Regions from separate parts of the Rhodopseudomonas palustris HaA2 genome, predicted to be linked through region 3. Evidence: predicted binding sites of a transcription regulator. Region 3 holds the regulator's gene; each other region holds the start of a gene.

What was found. The regulator LexA, encoded in region 3, represses DNA repair genes until DNA is damaged. The targets are predictions, from matches to a motif close to TGTTCNNNNTGTGTTCNG.
Region 1: a site for LexA is predicted at 1,021-1,038, ahead of uvrA (excinuclease ABC subunit UvrA). Genes of this name have one in related genera too.
Region 2: a site for LexA is predicted at 985-1,002, ahead of RPB_RS05460 (PA0069 family radical SAM protein). Genes of this name have one in related genera too.

The regions. Positions count from the first base shown of each region.
Region 1 is NC_007778.1:3,098,430-3,100,693, forward strand. It holds gene RPB_RS13680 (outer membrane protein) at 77-808, shown strand; gene uvrA (excinuclease ABC subunit UvrA) at 1,119-2,264, shown strand, end outside.
Region 2 is NC_007778.1:1,238,287-1,240,550, forward strand. It holds gene RPB_RS05450 (bifunctional helix-turn-helix transcriptional regulator/GNAT family N-acetyltransferase) at 1-117, opposite strand, end outside; gene RPB_RS05455 (glycosyl transferase) at 287-850, opposite strand; gene RPB_RS05460 (PA0069 family radical SAM protein) at 1,024-2,184, shown strand.
Region 3 is NC_007778.1:3,198,903-3,201,166, forward strand. It holds gene RPB_RS14145 (molybdopterin molybdotransferase MoeA) at 1-567, shown strand, start outside; gene lexA (transcriptional repressor LexA) at 742-1,446, shown strand; gene RPB_RS14155 (ComEC/Rec2 family competence protein) at 1,488-2,264, opposite strand, start outside.

The DNA.
Region 1 (2,264 bases), 100 kb from region 3:
GGCGCTCGCGCCGTCAGCATTTGCCGCAGGGGACTCGGCAGACGCAGACCGAGACGGACAATTGGGGGACATTGCGATGAAGAAATTTTTGCTGGGAAGCGTGGCTCTGATTGCGTTGGGTGCGGCGCCGGCGATGGCTGCCGATCTGGCCGCCCGTCCTTACACCAAGGCGCCGCCGCCGATGATCGTCGCGATCTACGACTGGTCGGGCTTCTACATCGGCGCCAACGGCGGCTGGGGCACCAGCCGCAAGAGCTGGGATTTCTACGCGCCCGGCGCCCTCCTGCTGAGCGAAGGTTCGCATGACGCCTCCGGCGCCACCGCCGGTGGCCAGGTCGGCTACAACTGGCAGATGGGCTCCTGGGTGTTCGGCGTCGAAGCGCAAGGCAACTGGGCCGACTTCAAGGGCTCGAACGTCACCTTGCTCGGCGGCCTGTTCGACAATCACAGCAAGGTCGAAGCCTTCGGCCTGTTCACCGGCCGCGTCGGCTACGCCTGGAACAACGCCCTGCTCTACGCCAAGGGCGGTGCCGCGGTCGTCAACGACAAGTACGAATTCGTTCGGCGCGCCGACGGCCTCGTGACCGGAACGGCTTCGGAGACCCGCTGGGGCGCGTCGGTCGGCGCCGGCCTCGAATACGGCTTCACGCCGAACTGGTCGTTCGCCGTCGAGTACAATCATCTGTTCCTCGACAAGAAGGACGTCACCTTCACCAACACCGCTGTCGAGCGCATCAAGCAGGACGCCGACATCGTCACCGCCCGCATCAACTATCGCTGGGGCGGCCCGGTCGTCGCGAAGTACTGAGCTTCGCCACATCGGTTGAGACACGAAAGGCTGGCCGCGCGCCGGCCTTTCTGCTGTTTGGACCCCCAAGCGTCGCCGGCCTGTCGGGTGGGCCCCGGCCGACACGGCGCGCGATCTCCGATCAGCGCGGAACGACGATAGCCGGACGGCGGTGACGATCCAGCCGCCAACAATCGGTTGATGACCGCGCCGCGGCTCTGGAAATTGCTTCCCGTTCTTCCTATGTTCCAGGCTCAGCCCAACAGGCGTCGGCCCGGATGAATCCGGCTGCGCGCCCCAACCTGCGCGACGTCGCGTCTGGACACCCTGCATGGACGAAGTGATCAAGGCGAAGCGCCAGCCGCCGCAACGGCCGTCGGTGGCTTCGAGCCGGACCGCCATCACCATTCGCGGCGCCCGCGAGCACAATCTCAAGAACGTCGACGTCGTCATCCCGCGCGACAAGCTCGCGGTGTTCACCGGCCTGTCCGGCTCCGGCAAATCCTCGCTGGCGTTCGACACCATCTATGCCGAGGGCCAGCGCCGCTACGTCGAATCGCTGTCGGCCTATGCGCGGCAGTTCCTCGAGATGATGCAGAAGCCGGACGTCGATCAGATCGACGGGCTGTCGCCGGCGATCTCGATCGAGCAGAAGACCACCTCGAAGAACCCGCGCTCCACGGTCGGCACCGTCACCGAGATCTACGACTACATGCGCCTGTTGTGGGCCCGCGTCGGCGTGCCCTATTCGCCCGCGACCGGGCTGCCGATCGAGAGCCAGACCGTGTCGCAGATGGTCGACCGGGTGCTGGCGCTGCCGGAGGGCACGCGGCTGTATCTGCTGGCGCCGGTGGTGCGCGGCCGCAAGGGCGAGTACCGCAAGGAACTCGCCGACTGGCTCAAGAAAGGCTTCCAGCGCGTCAAGATCGACGGCGCCTTCCACGAGCTCGCCGAAGCGCCGGTGCTCGACAAGAAATTCCCGCACGACATCGACGTCGTGGTCGACCGCATCGTGGTCCGCCCCGACATCGGCCAGCGCCTCGCCGAGAGTTTTGAAACCGCGCTGAAGCTCGCCGAAGGGCTGGCGGTGATCGAATATGCCGACGCGCCCGCCACGCCGCCGGCGGCAGCCGTCGAGCCCGGTCCGGACGAGCCCGGCGACAAGAAGAAAAAGGCCGACAAGAAGGTCGCCAAGATCCACGACAAGACCGGCGCCGAGCGCATCCTGTTCTCGGAGAAATTCGCCTGCCCGGTGTCCGGCTTCACCATTCCGGAAATCGAGCCGCGCCTGTTCTCGTTCAACAATCCCTACGGCGCCTGCCCGGAATGCGGCGGGCTCGGCATCGAGCAGCATATCGACGCCGATTTGGTCGTGCCCGACAAGGAGCTGACGCTGCGCAAGGGCGCGATTGCGCCGTGGGCGAAATCATCCTCGCCCTACTATCTGCAGACGCTGACCGCGCTGGCGAAGTTCTAC
Region 2 (2,264 bases), 2.0 Mb from region 3:
GGTGAGCGAGAAAGGCGTATTCAGCAGATGCTGCTCGAGCACGCCGAGCCGGCGGGTGTAGAACCGGTTGAAGCCGCGGACGGTGTCGACCTGATCGGGCGGGACGGGGCTGGACATGGCAACTCCTCAATGGTTGCCATTGTCAAATATATAGTTGCCGATGGCAAGTAATTTTTGCGAAGCGGCTTGGGCCGTCGAGTTGCCTCGAGCGGACACCATTCGGCTGGTGCGCCGGGGCGGGGAGAGAGTTCATAGAAACGTGGAGGGAAGCGCAGCGGCGCTGCCGTCAGACCAGCACGATCCGGCTGCGCAGCAGGGTGCGCGACGAGCGGCCGAGCTGCCGCAGCAGCCGAGCCTCGGAGCGCTCCGGATCGTGACCGCCGAGCTGGTCGTAGTGGTCGCGGGCGATCAGTAGGCCCTGATCGGCCCGCGGTCCCGCGATCTGTCTGCGCAGGCTGCGGAACGTCTCGCGCCAGCTCGGCTCCGCATAGGGCGATCGCGCATAGCGGAAAATCCCCGCGCGGGGGTGGCCGCTCAGCGACACGCCCTGGATGAACTGCGAGGTTTCCTCGATCCAGCCGGAGTCCAGCACCGCGCCGGCATGCAGGAACATCAGCCATGGCGACCGCGACTGCCGCGCGCCCGCCGCCAGCGCCGCGGCGCGGCTGCCCTGCACCGCGAGGAAGCCGCAGCCGGCGACGTCCGCGACCCGCTCGATCACCCCGTCATTCTTGCGATCGACCAGCACCACCTCGCGGACGACGCCGGCGGCAGCGCCAGGCACCAGCGCCGCCAAGGTGGCGACCGCGGTCCGCTCAACTCCGTCGGTGGGAATGATGACGCTCAGCATGTCCGCCAAATGACGTGGTTACGACCATTTGGTGCACGCTTAGCACCTCGTGCCGCCGAAATCAGCCGGGAATTGCGATGCACAGATCGCAGGCGGCGGTCGACCGCAGCGGCCCGCTGTGGATCCGCCAAATATGTTCTTGATTTGTTCCTGCGACCCGCTATCTTCGAACCATGAGCAGAGCATCCAATGCCCTCAAGCGCCCGCCGGTCACGGCGCCCTCCGAGCCGGTGGGCGCAATCTCTCCGTTTCCTGAGATTGAAATTGCGATCGACAAGCAGCGGCGGCGCGGCCGCGGCGCGCAATCCAACGAGTCGGGCCGCTACGAAGCCGAGGCGCGGGTCGCGTTCGATGATGGCTGGCAGAGCCTCGACGAGCTGCCGCCGTTCAAGACCACGGTCGCGCTCGACACCGCGCGGAAAGTCATCACCCGCAACGAGTCGCCGGATATCGGCTTCGATCGTTCGATCAATCCGTATCGCGGCTGCGAGCACGGCTGCGTCTATTGCTTCGCGCGGCCGACCCATGCCTATCTCGGCCTGTCGCCGGGGCTGGATTTCGAATCGCGGCTGTTCGCCAAGCCGGATGCGCCGGCGCTGCTGGAGAAAGAACTCGCCGCTGCCGACTATCAGCCGCGGATGATCGCGATCGGTACCAATACCGACCCGTATCAGCCGATCGAGCGCGAGCACAAGATCATGCGGGGCGTTCTCGAAGTGCTGGAGAAGACCGGCCATCCGGTCGGCATCGTCACCAAATCGGCGCTGGTCACGCGTGACATCGACATTCTGGCGCGGATGGCGAAGCGCCAGCTCGCCAAGGTCGCGCTGTCGGTGACATCGCTGGATCCGAAACTGGCGCGCACCATGGAGCCGCGCGCCTCCGCGCCTGAGAAGCGGCTGGAAGCGCTGAAGCGGCTCTCCGAGGCCGGGATTCCGACCACCGTGATGGTGGCGCCGGTGATCCCGGCGCTCAACGATGTGGAGATCGAGCGCATCCTCGACGCCGCCGCCCATGCCGGCGTCAAGGAGGCCAGCTACGTGATGCTGCGGCTGCCGCTGGAAGTGCGCGACCTGTTCCGCGAATGGCTGATGGCGAACTATCCGGATCGCTACCGCCACGTCTTCACCCTGATCCGCGACATGCGCGGCGGCCGCGACTACGATTCGCAATGGGGCACGCGGATGAAAGGCACCGGCCCGATCGCCTGGATGATCGGTCGCCGCTTCGAGACCGCCTGCGCGCGGCTCGGCCTCAACAAGCGCCGCTCGAAATTGACGACGGATCATTTCGAAAAGCCGGAGCGGGCGGGGCAGCAGCTGAGTTTGTTCTAGCGGGGCTGCCACGCGCGCGGGACTGATGGGGAGGGGGCAAGTTCCGGCGGCTTCGAGGTCGCTTGAATAGCGGGCATGGC
Region 3 (2,264 bases):
GTGATCGACCTCGGCATCGCCGCCGATACCATCGAGGCCACCCGCGCGGCGATCGCGCGTGCGCGCGACCTCGGGGTCGACCTGCTGGTCACCACTGGCGGCGCCTCGGCCGGGGACCACGATCTGGTCAAGTCGTCGCTGGAAGCCGAGGGCACCGACATTGCGTTCTGGAAGATCGCGATGCGGCCGGGCAAGCCGATGATGCACGGCCGGCTCGGCCCGATGCGGGTGATCGGCCTGCCCGGCAATCCGGTATCCTCCTATGTCTGCGCCTTCCTGTTCATGGTGCCGCTGATCCGGGCGCTTTGCGGGATCCGCGAATCGATGCACCGCCGCCAGCCGGCGCTGCTCGGCGCCGCCCTTACCGCCAACGACCAGCGCGAGGACTATCTGCGCGCCCGTCTGGCGCTGCGCGACGACGGACAATGGCTGGCGACGCCGGTCGACCGCCAGGATTCGTCGCTGCTGGCGCGGCTATCTGCAGCGCAGGCGCTGATCGTTCGCCCGCCGTTCGCGCCGGCGGCCGCGGCTGGCTCGCAATGTCTCATCCTTAAGCTTCCGGAATAGCGATCTGCGCATTTGTTGACCTCAAATTAAGAGGTTGCGGAACACATACTGAACATATAGTGTCCGTTCATGATTTGTTTCGAGTAGTTGCGCCTCGCCCGACTGTCTTCATGGCGCGATGAACGGACGGCACGACGACACGGCGATCGTCGCCAGACGTGGGGAATGATCGAGATGCTGACGCGTAAACAATTCGAGCTTCTGAAATTCATCAACGAGCGGCTGAAAGAAGCCGGCGTTCCCCCCTCGTTCGACGAGATGAAGGATGCGCTCGACCTGCGTTCCAAATCGGGCATTCACCGCCTGATCACGGCGCTGGAAGAGCGTGGCTTCATCCGCCGCCTGCCCAACCGCGCCCGTGCCATCGAGGTGATCAAGCTGCCCGACCTCGGCGGCAATAGCGGCGCTCGCCGCGGTTTCACCCCCAGCGTGATCGAAGGCAATCTCGGCAAGGTGCGGCCGCCGAGCCCGCAGCATGCCGAAGACGACTCCGATCGCAACGTCGCGGTGCCGGTGATGGGCCGGATCGCCGCCGGCACGCCGATCGAGGCGCTGCAGACCCGCAGTCACACCATCAGCGTGCCGCCGGACATGCTCGGTTCCGGCGAGCACTACGCGCTCGAAGTGCGCGGCGATTCGATGATGGATGCCGGCATCCTCGACGGCGACATGGCGCTGATCCAGCGCAACGAGAGCGCCGACACCGGCGACATCGTGGTGGCGCTGATCGACGAGGAGGAAGCGACGCTGAAGCGCTTCCGCCGCCGCGGCGCATCGATCGCGCTGGAGCCTGCCAATTCCGCCTACGAGGTCCGTATCCTGCCGCCCAACCGGGTGCGGATCCAGGGCAAGCTGATCGGTCTGTATCGCAAATACTGAGCCACGCGCCTTACTGAGCCACGCGCCGTCACGCCGCGGGCTCAGTCCTCGTCGTGCTGATCCAACGGCGCCGGCGTGGCATCGACCGGTGCGGGACGTGGACCCGCCCGCTGCGGCGGCGCGACGCCCGGCGGATCCCCGGCGGCAACGGCCGGCGCGGGCAACCACGGCCGGTCGCGCGCTATCGGCCGAACCGCCTCGGTCACGAATTCGCCGTCCCCGGCTGGATGTCGCCGCAGCGCCAGCGCGGCGCTGCCCGCGAGCATCTCCGTGCTGATCAGACGCGCCGCGCAGTCCGGCGGCGGCTGCGCCAGCGCTATGACCAATTTTGCGCGCGCGCAATCATCACCGATGCCATCGGCGCGGAACGACAGCGCCACCAACCCGCCATCAGCCAGCGCCGCGACGCAGCCATCGGCGTCGCACGACACCCCCTCGCGCAGCGAGGCCGCATCGACCGCACGAGGGTCGGCGTCGGCAGCCAGCCACTGCTTGACCCTGAAACTGTCGCCGCCGCTCTGCATCAGCCGCAGCCGGCCATCGGGCCCGCGCAGCGCGACCTGCCGGCCGTCGCCGGCGATCAGGATGTCCGGTTGCGGCGTCAGCAGCGCCCAGCCGGTTGCAAACGCCAGCAATGCCAGCCCGCCATAGCGCAGCGGCGTGCGCAACAGCCCGAGCAGGACGATGCCGAGCGACGCCAGCAGCAGCGGCCCGGTGCCGAACGCCGCGATCCGCCCGATTGCGCCCGGCAACGCCGCCACCCACAGCGCCACCACGATCATCCAGTCGATGCCGATCTCCATGATACGCCAGAACAC